One region of the Vogesella sp. XCS3 genome, then DNA from elsewhere that is predicted to be linked to it. Evidence: predicted binding sites of a transcription regulator. Region 1 holds the regulator's gene; each other region holds the start of a gene.

Region 1 (3,278 bases):
ACAGCAAGTACGTGTAGAGCTGCGCACTGCCGACAATGCCGTAGTCACCGACAAGGGCCTGGAAGCCCTGCTGCAGCAGATGGTTAACGAGCTGAAATAAGCCGTATACCCCGCCTGCCAGCCCGCCCTCTGTGGCGGGCTTTTCATTGTGCTGGCCCATAAAAAAGCCGACAGCCCCATCCGGGGCTGTCGGCTTTTATCTTGCCAGGGCTGGCTCAGATGGTTTTGGAATAGCGCGCCTTGGTTTCACGCTCGCGCAGATGACGGTCGAAAATCATCGCGATATTGCGAATCAGGAAGCGCCCCTTGGGTGCCACCATCAGGAAGTCACCATCAAAGGTCAGCAAACCTTCGCTCTGGAAAGCACGGATCTGCGGCAGCTCGACGGCAAAATAATCGGCAAAATTGATAGCAAAAGTCTGTTCTATCGCCTCTATCGACAAAGAGAAGCGGCACATCAGCGCCTGGATCACGCTACGGCGCAAGATGTCATCCTGCGTCAGCGTCATGCCGCGCAGCACTGGCAGGTGGCCGGCGTCCAGCGCGGCGTAATACGCATCCAGCTCTTTTTCGTTCTGCGTATAACAGGGGCCAACCTTGCCAATGGACGACACGCCCAGGCCGATCATGTCGCAGTCCGCGTGGGTAGAGTAGCCCTGGAAATTGCGTTGCAGGCGGCCCTGCTGCAAGGCACGGGTGAGCTCGTCGTCCGGCTTGGCAAAGTGGTCCATGCCGATAAACACGTAACCGGCCTCAGCCAGCTGCTGTACCGAGTTCTGCAGGATGTCCAGCTTGGTAGCCGACGAGGGCAAATCCGCCTCGTTGATGCGGCGCTGTGGCATGAATACCGTGGGCAGATGCGCGTAGTTGTACAGCGCGATGCGGTCTGGCGACATGGCAATCACGCGGCTCACCGTGTTTTCCAGCGAATGCGCCGTCTGCTTGGGCAGACCGTAAATCAGGTCTACGCTAATCGACTTGAAGCCGGCTTCACGCGCGGCATCCATCACCACACGGGTTTCTTCCTCGCTCTGGATGCGGTTCACCGCTTCCTGCACCACAGGGTCAAAATCCTGGATACCGATACTCATGCGGTTGAAACCCAGCCGTGCCAGGTGCAGGACCGTGTCGCGGCCAACCTTGCGCGGGTCGATTTCGATAGAAAACTCGCCTTCCGGCAACAGCTCGAAGTGCTGGCGGATAATGCCCATCACGCGGTCAAGCTGCTCGTCGGACAGGAAGGTGGGCGTACCGCCACCAAAATGCAGCTGGATCACTTTTTCACGGCTGCCCAGCTTTTCGGCCACCAGACGGATTTCCTTCTCCAGGTAATCCAGATAAGCGTCGGCGCGGGTCTTGTCTTTGGTAATGATCTTGTTGCAGCCGCAGTAGTAGCAAATGGTGTTGCAAAAAGGGACATGCACGTACAGCGAGATGGGCCGATGGTTGGCGCCAATCGCACGATGGGCCAGCCATTGCTCGTAATCACTCACCCCGAAGCCGGCATGAAAGCGGTCGGCAGTCGGGTAGGAGGTGTAGCGCGGGCCTGAACCTTCCAGCCTTTCGATGAGTTCTCTATCGAATACACACTGCGTCGGCGTGAAATTTATAGTGGGTGTCATAATTAATCTGGTTGGAAAACCGGTGGTGGGCTGGTAAATTTGCGCAATTGCCACTTTTTCTGCTTTGACGCGTATCAAGCAAGCCCGCTTGCTTGGCGAAAACCTACTCTATGACTGACCACACACACTCTTTGCACGCACTAAAAGTGTCGTGCTCCAACTGCAGCCTGCGAGAACTGTGCCTCCCACTGGGCTTGAACCGCGATGAGATGGCGCAACTGGACGCCGTGATCCGTCAAAGCCGACGCTTGAAACGTGGCGAGTACCTGTTCCGCTCTGGCGAAGGTTTCCGCTCGCTGTACGCCGTGCGTACCGGCTACTTCAAAACCTGTGTTTCGAGCCAGGACGGCCGCGAACAGGTTACCGGCTTTCACATGTCGGGCGAGCTGATGGGCCTGGACGGCATTTCGTCCAACCTGCACGGCTGCGACGCCATTGCACTGGAAGACAGCGAAGTATGCGAGCTGCCGTTCAACCGCATGGAAACCCTCGGCCGTGACATCCCCAGCCTGCAGCACCACTTTTTCCGCCTGATGAGCCGTGAGATCGTGCGTGATCAATCTGTCATGTTGCTGCTTGGCAACATGAAGGCTGAAGAACGCCTGGCAGCATTTCTGCTGAACTTGTCACAACGCCTATCAGCCCGTGGCTTTGCGGCCAACGATTTCATCCTGCGCATGAGCCGCGAAGAAATCGGCAGCTTCCTGGGGCTGAAACTGGAAACGGTCAGCCGTACCCTGTCCAAATTCCAGCAACAAGGCTGGCTGGTGGTAGACCATAAACATATCCAGCTGGTGAAGCCGGAAGAACTGAAGCAGCTGGTAGCAGGCTGTTCGCAAGCCCAGCACTAAGCCGCCCACGCACTGAATGCCCAACGCCCCGTCACGGGGCGTTTTGTTTGTGGCTACAGCATGCCGATAGACAGCGCGGCCGCCAGGGTGGCGCCCAGCTCGGCCGCAGCGGCCAGGTCAGCAGCCTGTGGCACCCCGCGTACCAGCAGCGGCGGATAGGCCTGCCGCCAGCCGTAGCCACGGGCAATGCGCTCTATGGCCTGCTGTGCACCCAGGCCATCGTTGCCGGCGCTGATCAGGATAGCGTACGGCAGGCCGGCCACCTTGCCCTGCGCCGGGTAATAGGTGCGGTCGAAGAAATCTTTCAGTGCGCCGGCCATGTAGCCAAAGTTCTCCGGCGTGGCCAGCAATAGCGCATCGCAGCCCAGCAATTCGTCCATGCCGGCTTGCAGGGCGGGCATGACGCGCACCGTCACGCTACTTTCCTGCATCGCCACCGCGGCTGCCGCCTTGGCCAGCTGCAAAGTATTGCCGGTTTGGCTGCTCCACAGCACCAGGAGTGTCTTCATGCGGCCAACCTTGGCAGCAAGGTGCCCAGCAGCTCTGGCGCTGGCCAGCTGTCTGGCACCACAAAGCCACGCGCCACCTCCTGCCACACCCCATGATCATCCGGCAACAACTCGGCCAACAGCCAGGGTCCTTCCGCCTGCGCCAGTTGCGCACGCATGGCAGCCAGGCTCTGCGTTGCCGCTTCATCTGCTTGCGCCGGGCTCAGCCATTGCAAGCGCGGCAGCGCCAGCCAGCGGCTATGCGGGTGCTGCTGCGGCCAACTATCCTGCCGCCGGCACCACCAGCCGCGGCAAGC
Region 2 (3,278 bases), 340 kb from region 1:
TGGGCGCTCAGCGCGTCGGCCAGGCGTAGCAGGCGGCTGGCGCGGGTGGCGGTATCCTGGTGAGCCCAGTGGTGCTGGGCGCGGCGCAGCGCAGCCAGCTGGCTGGCCAGTTGTTCGCTACTGGCAATCGGGCGTGTGAAGACGACTTCGCCGGAGGCGGGGTTACAGCTGGTGAAGGCGGTCATGGCAGGGCGTAGTAAAGGGGTTACATGACGGAAGCACCCCACTGTAACAAATGCGGCCAACCCTGACCACGCTGCCGCAGCACGGGTAAGGTTGGCCGCAGCAGCAAGGCGGGTGTTTATGCCGGCTGCAGATCCAGCGGTTTTTCGCCGGTGAGGAAGTAGTGCATGGTTTCGCTGGCGCTGCGGATGGCGTCGCCAAACGGCAGCGGGTCGGCGCCGCGGAAGAACAGCCCTTTGCTGACCTCGCCACGGAAGGCGGCCGCCAGTTTCAGGTCGATGCAGAACTGGCCTACCTTGGCCAGGCCGTCGCGCAGGCCGCACACGGTCAGGCAGTTCAGCGCCTGCGTGCAGCGCGCCGGGTCGGCTTTGGCGTTGGCTTGCAGCTTGTCTTCGCGCTTGAGGTAGCTTTTCAGGAACGGCGTCAGCACGCCGCGCGCCGGCAGGCCGGCTACCGACATGAATTCGGCAATGTCGTCGCGGCTGGCACCGGCCAGCGTGCGTTTGAAGTTGATGTGGGCGTCGCCGTCGCTGGTGACGGCAAACGCGGTGCCGATCTGCACGGCGCTGGCACCGTAGCTGTTCAGGTAGGTTTGTACTTTTTCGTGGCTGTTGACGCCACCGGCCACGATCAGCGGTACGCGTTCGCGCTCCAGGCCCAGGTCTTTGAACAGCGCGAAGGTTTCTTCCAGCACGCGGGCAAAGTCGAATTTGGCATCGCCCACGTCGGCAATGCGCGCCGCGCCCAGGTGGCCACCGGCGTGATTGGGGTGCTCGATCACGATGGCGTCCGGCAGACGCCCCTTTTTCATCCAGCGCTTGAGCACGATACCGATGCCGCGCGACTCGGACAGAATGGGAATCAGCGCCACGTCCGGGTGGCTGGCGGTCATTTCCGGCAGGTCCAGCGGCAGGCCGGCACCCATTACCACGGCGTGGGCGCCCGATTCGCACGCCTGGCGTACCAGCGCGGCGTGGTTGTCTACCGCCTTCATCACGTTTACCGCCACCATGCCATTACCTTCTGCACGTGCCAGCGCACCCTTGATTTCACGGTCCAGCGCGATCAGGTTCAGGCGGTTGATGCCTTCCTGGCCTTGCTGGTTGGCCGCATCGGCCATCAGGTCTGCGTGCAGGTGGCGCAGGTCCACGCTGGCCACGGTACCCAGGCCACCCGCCCTTGCTACGGCGCCGGCCAGCTGTTTGGCGGAGATACCCACGCCCATGCCTCCTTGCACGATAGGCAGGAGTTCACGGCCACGGATGACGAGGGGGGCAAAAAGGGAGCGGGACATGCGTGCTTTCGGGTGATTAGAGCAGGAGCACGATTCTGACCAGCGTAAAAAAGCCGTGCGTTGACGAGCGTCAAGCACGGCCGGATAGGGCAATGTCCTGCCCGGGGCCTGCGCCTTGGCAAGACCGAGTGTTAACAGGGCCTCATCAGCCCGCCAGACCTTTCTGGATGCCCAGCACAATGGCGTGGGTGCGGTTATTGGCTTCCAGCTTGCGGATGATGTTGGCCGCGTGGAACTTCACCGTCCGCTCGCTGATATCCAGGATGGTGGCGATTTCCCAGTTGGTTTTGCCGCGCATCATCCAGTGGAAGATGTCTTTCTCGCGGTGCGACAGCGGGTTGTTGCCGCTGGGGACTGGCGCCAGACGCTGCAGGGTGGGGTGCAGGTGCGGCAGCAGGCCACCCATCATGCGCAAGGTCGCGGCGTCATCGGCTACGCGCGGTTGCACGTATAGCAGGGTGGCCAGGCCGTCGCGGTGCATGGCAAAGCACGCCGTTGCCGGGCTGGTGTGGGCCAGCCAGGTAAATTGCACCTCGCTGCCAATATCGGCGGGTAGCCGCTGCCAGTCGTGGCTATGGCATGCGGCTGGCTGACCCAGCGTGCGCGGGTTGGCTGTCCAGCCTTGCGGTGTGGCCGAGCCATGAATAATCCACAAGGCAGCGACGGTACTGTCGCTAGCTAGCGTGTGCAGGAAAGTGTGAAGTTCTCTCTCGTCTGCCATCTGCGGCAGGCTGTGGATCCACTCTAGAAGCTGGCAAAGCTGAGTGTGTGACAGACCCGCGGAGATTGAGCCAGAGGCAAAAGGTATACCTTTTGACATACTGTTCCCCTTTTATGTTTTATGTATTGAACGCTTATCTTAACCAAGGGTCGTACCAGGCCCAACATTTCTTCTTCTATGCATGAGTAAATGTAATGGTTGCTATCTTGCTGTGTATTGCCCTTACATAAAACCGGCCTCTACGCCTGTTCTGCTTGTTGCAAAAGCGCATCACTTTGAAAACTGGCTATTTGGACGGGGGAGAACTGGCACAACGGCGGGTGACTAAGGGCATTTCTGCGTGATATGACGCCATTTGACAGGAAATGCGAAAATATCTTTAAGTGAATCTAGTTTTGTCCTATTATTTGTCAGTGAAACTGTCAATTTCACCGAGCTTTACCCCAAAGCCATTTTTAAATAGGGTGTTTTTCAACGCCTGTTATATGTCATCTGCGAGATAGCCCAATGGATACTTTAAAAGCGCTAATGGTCTTCATGACCACTGCTGAGAACGGCAGCTTTTCCGATGCTGCTCGCAAGCTGGGCGTCTCGCCAGCTGCAGTCAGCCAGAGCATTGCCCGTCTGGAGCAAGAACTGGAGGTACGTTTGTTCAACCGTACCACCCGCCAGCTGACCCTTACGGAAGATGGCCGCCGTTTCTATGCACAGTGTCGTGGCCCGGTAAACAACCTGGACTCGGCCATCAACCAGCTCAAAGCCAGCCGCGATGAACCCGCTGGCCACCTGCGCATCAGCCTGCCGAATGCTTTTGGCCGACGCTTCATCCTGCCGCTGATGGAAGAGTTCTGCCAGCGCTATCCGAAGATCCGTGTGTTCTTTGGTATGGACGATCATTTCAGCGACCTGATCGAAGACGGCTACGACGTGGGCGTGCGCGTGGGCATGATGCCGGATAGCCGCATGGTGGCGCGCCACCTGGCGCACATCCCGCAATACGTGGTGGCATCGCCGGACTACTGGGCCGAGCACGGCAAGCCGCGCAGCCCGGAAGAGCTGTCGGCACACGACTGTATCAAC
Region 3 (3,278 bases), 1.8 Mb from region 1:
GAGGAAACACCCGATGAAGCTGTCTACACGCCTGCTGATTCTCACTTTGGCTAGTCTGTTTGGCCTGCTGCTGCTAGGTGGCATGTCGCTGTATTTCAAAAAACAGGGCTTGCTGCACGAAAAAGAAACGCAGATTACCCACTTGCTGCAAGTGGCAGAAAATATTGTAGAGCGCCATGCCAAGCTGGCGGCCGAAGGCAAACTGCCCGAGGCCGAGGCCAAGCAGCAGGCGCTGAAAGCGCTGTCCATGGTGCGTACCAAAGAGGTGTATTTCTTTGTGCGGGATAGCGGCAACGTGATGCTGTACCACCCGAAAGAGTCCCGCATCGGCAAATACGATGACGGTGGTAAAGGGCCGGATGGCCGTACCTCGGTAGAGGTATACGCCGAAGCGCTGACCAAGGCGCAGTACGGCATGGTGTATGTCGTGGCCGCCCGCCCGGGCAGCGATGTGGATATCCCGAAACTGAACGGCGTAGTGCGCGCCCAGCCTTGGGGCTGGGTGATTGGTACCGGCTTTTTCGTCGATGATATCGACCAGATTTTCTGGAGCGAGGCGCGCTGGATGCTGTTGTTTGTGGTTATCGGCATCGTGGCGGTGGGCGTACTGGCCTGGCTGCTTTCCCGCAGTATCCTGCGTTCTCTGGGTGGTGACCCGTCTTACGCCGCAGCGGTAGTGCGCCGTATTGCCGAAGGTGATCTGACCGAAAAAATCGTGGTAAATGGCCCGTCGCACAGCCTGCTGGGCAGCATGCACGCCATGCAGCACAAACTGGCGCAGATCATTACCGATATCCGCAGCGGCAGCCACGACATTGCCGACGCCGGTACCCAGCTCAAACAGCACATGGGCCACCTGCAAAGCGTGTCGCACAATGCCAGCGAGTCTACTGCGTCGGCCGCCGCCGCCATCGAGCAGCTGTCGGTCAGTATCGATCACGTCACCGCCAGTGCACGTGATAACGAAAATGATGCCCGCCACACCGTGGAAGAAGCCGCTAACGGTACCGCACTCACCAGCGAAGCCAGCCGCCATATCGAGCTGATTGCCAGCCAGATTGGCGAGGTGAATAGCCAGGTGCACTCGCTGTCCGAACGTACCCGCCACATCAGCGGTATTGCCGAAACCATCCGCGAGATTGCCAACCAGACCAATCTGCTGGCGCTGAATGCAGCCATTGAAGCCGCCCGTGCCGGCGAAACCGGGCGCGGCTTTGCCGTGGTGGCCGACGAGGTGCGCAAGCTGGCCGAGCGTACCGCGCTGGCAACCGACGAGATTTCGTCCATCGTACAAGCAGTGGTCGCCGATACCGGTGTTGTCTCTGGCCAGGTGCAAAACATTGCCCCAGTGGTGGAGCAAGGCGTTACACGCGTGCAAGAGGCGTCCAGTGCACTGCAGGCTATCAATGGCCGTGCGCAGGATTCGCTCAGCCGTATCCGCTCGGTGGCGCTGGCCATGTCGGAGCAGAGCAAGGCGGGTACCAGCATTGCCGGCAGCGTGGAGCAGGTCGCCGGTGTGGTGGAAGATGCTCTGTCGTCTGCCAGCCACGCCGTAGAGCAGGTCAATGCCATCCATCAGCAAGCCGAAGTGTTGCGCGCCTCGGTGAACCGCTTCCAGACCTAATCGCCGGCTTGTCATCGCTGACGCCTCCTGTGGGAGGCGTTTTCGTTTCTGCTCCGGTGTGCGCAAGGGGGGTGTTATGCCTGGAACCATGCGCTACGCCAGCTGCGTGCCTCGCCGGAGTACGAGCAGTTGCGCCAGCAATACTGGCCGTGAATGCCAGCTGCGCCTTTGACCCCTATCAATGCCCTGTACCACTAAAAATTGTGTAATCTGCCGATTGGGGTGCTACATATGGTGGTGTGGTCATGAGACGGGAGCAGGCAATGGCATGGGTGGAACAAGACATTTCGCGTGAAGTACTGCTGGAAAAATACGCCAAGAACGGCGAACAGAGCATGAGCGAGGTACGCCAGCGCGTCGCGCGGGCGCTGGCCGAGCAGGAAAGCGACCCGGCGCGCTTTGCGCCGCTATTCTTTGCCGCTCTGGACCAGGGTTTTATTCCCGGCGGGCGCATCAACTCGGCTGCCGGTACCGACCTGAAAGCCACCCTCATCAACTGCTTTGTGCAGCCGGTGGGCGATGCGGTATCGCAAAGCGAAAACGGCAAGGTAGGCATTTACGAGGCGCTGCTGCAGTCGGCCGAGACCATGCGCCGTGGCGGCGGCGTGGGCTACAACTTTAGCCGTATCCGCCCGCGTGGCGCCCAGGTCAAGGGTACCAATAGCCGCGCTTCCGGCCCGGTTTCCTATATGCGCGTGTTCGACCGCAGCTGCGAAACGGTGGAGTCGGCCGGCGCGCGCCGTGGCGCGCAAATGGGCGTGCTGGACGTGAGCCACCCGGATATCGAAGACTTCATCCACGCCAAAGACCAGGGCGATCTGCGCAATTTCAATATGTCGGTAGGCGTGTCCGACACCTTCATGCAGGCGGTAGAGACCGACGGTGACTGGCCGCTTACCCACGCGGTAGCCCCGGCCAACAGCGCTTTCCCCGGCAGCTACCAACGCGAAGACGGGCTGTGGGTATACCGCACCGTGCGCGCGCGCGACCTGTGGCAGCAGATCATGCACAGCACCTACGACCACGCCGAGCCCGGCGTGCTGTTCATGAGCAAGATCAACGCCGACAACAACCTGTCGTACTGCGAAGTGATCGAGTCCACCAACCCGTGCGGCGAGCAGCCATTACCGGACTACGGCTGCTGCGACCTGGGTTCTATCAATCTGTGCGGCTTTGTGCGCCAGCCGTTTGGCGAGCACGCCAGCTTTGACTACGCCGCCTTCGAGCAAGTGGTGCGCACCGCCATCCGCATGCTGGACAACGTGCTGGACCTCACCGTGTGGCCGCTGGTGGAGCAAGAGCGCGAAGCGCAAAACAAGCGCCGTGTCGGGCTGGGCTTTACCGGGCTGGGCGACGCGCTGATCATGCTGCGTGTGCGCTACGACAGCGAAGAGGGCAGAAGGTTGGCCGCGAGCATCGCCGAGCGCATGCGCGACGCCGCTTACGACGCCTCGGTAGACCTGGCTATCGAGAAGGGCGCGTTCCCGTTATTCGACGCCGAGCGCTACCTGGCGGCGCCGCACTGCGCCAGCCGGCTGCCGGCAGCGATCCAGGCGCGCATCCGCCAGCACGGCATCCGCAACTCGCACCTGTTGTCGATTGCGCCTACCGGTACCATCTCGCTGGCGTTTGCCGACAATGCGTCCAACGGTAT

The links. Region 1 encodes FNR, which switches genes on or off when oxygen is low (the NO sensors DNR and NnrR bind a similar motif). Its sites were predicted from a motif close to TTGATNNNNATCAA; they were not measured.
Region 2: LCH97_RS15205 (nitronate monooxygenase family protein) is a predicted target of FNR. The motif match lies at 1,538-1,551, and genes of this name have one in related genera.
Region 3: LCH97_RS07530 (adenosylcobalamin-dependent ribonucleoside-diphosphate reductase) is a predicted target of FNR. The motif match lies at 1,793-1,806, and genes of this name have one in related genera.

The regions. Positions count from the first base shown of each region.
Region 1 is NZ_CP085530.1:3,531,860-3,535,137, reverse strand. It holds gene bamC (outer membrane protein assembly factor BamC) at 1-100, shown strand, start outside; gene hemN (oxygen-independent coproporphyrinogen III oxidase) at 216-1,622, opposite strand; gene fnr (fumarate/nitrate reduction transcriptional regulator Fnr) at 1,733-2,473, shown strand; gene LCH97_RS16885 (flavodoxin family protein) at 2,527-2,982, opposite strand; gene LCH97_RS16880 (DUF1853 family protein) at 2,979-3,278, opposite strand, start outside.
Region 2 is NZ_CP085530.1:3,193,214-3,196,491, forward strand. It holds gene LCH97_RS15200 (aldehyde dehydrogenase family protein) at 1-185, opposite strand, end outside; gene LCH97_RS15205 (nitronate monooxygenase family protein) at 302-1,477, opposite strand; gene LCH97_RS15210 (helix-turn-helix transcriptional regulator) at 1,623-2,198, opposite strand; gene LCH97_RS15215 (LysR family transcriptional regulator) at 2,736-3,278, shown strand, end outside.
Region 3 is NZ_CP085530.1:1,584,569-1,587,846, reverse strand. It holds gene LCH97_RS07535 (methyl-accepting chemotaxis protein) at 14-1,624, shown strand; gene LCH97_RS07530 (adenosylcobalamin-dependent ribonucleoside-diphosphate reductase) at 1,888-3,278, shown strand, end outside.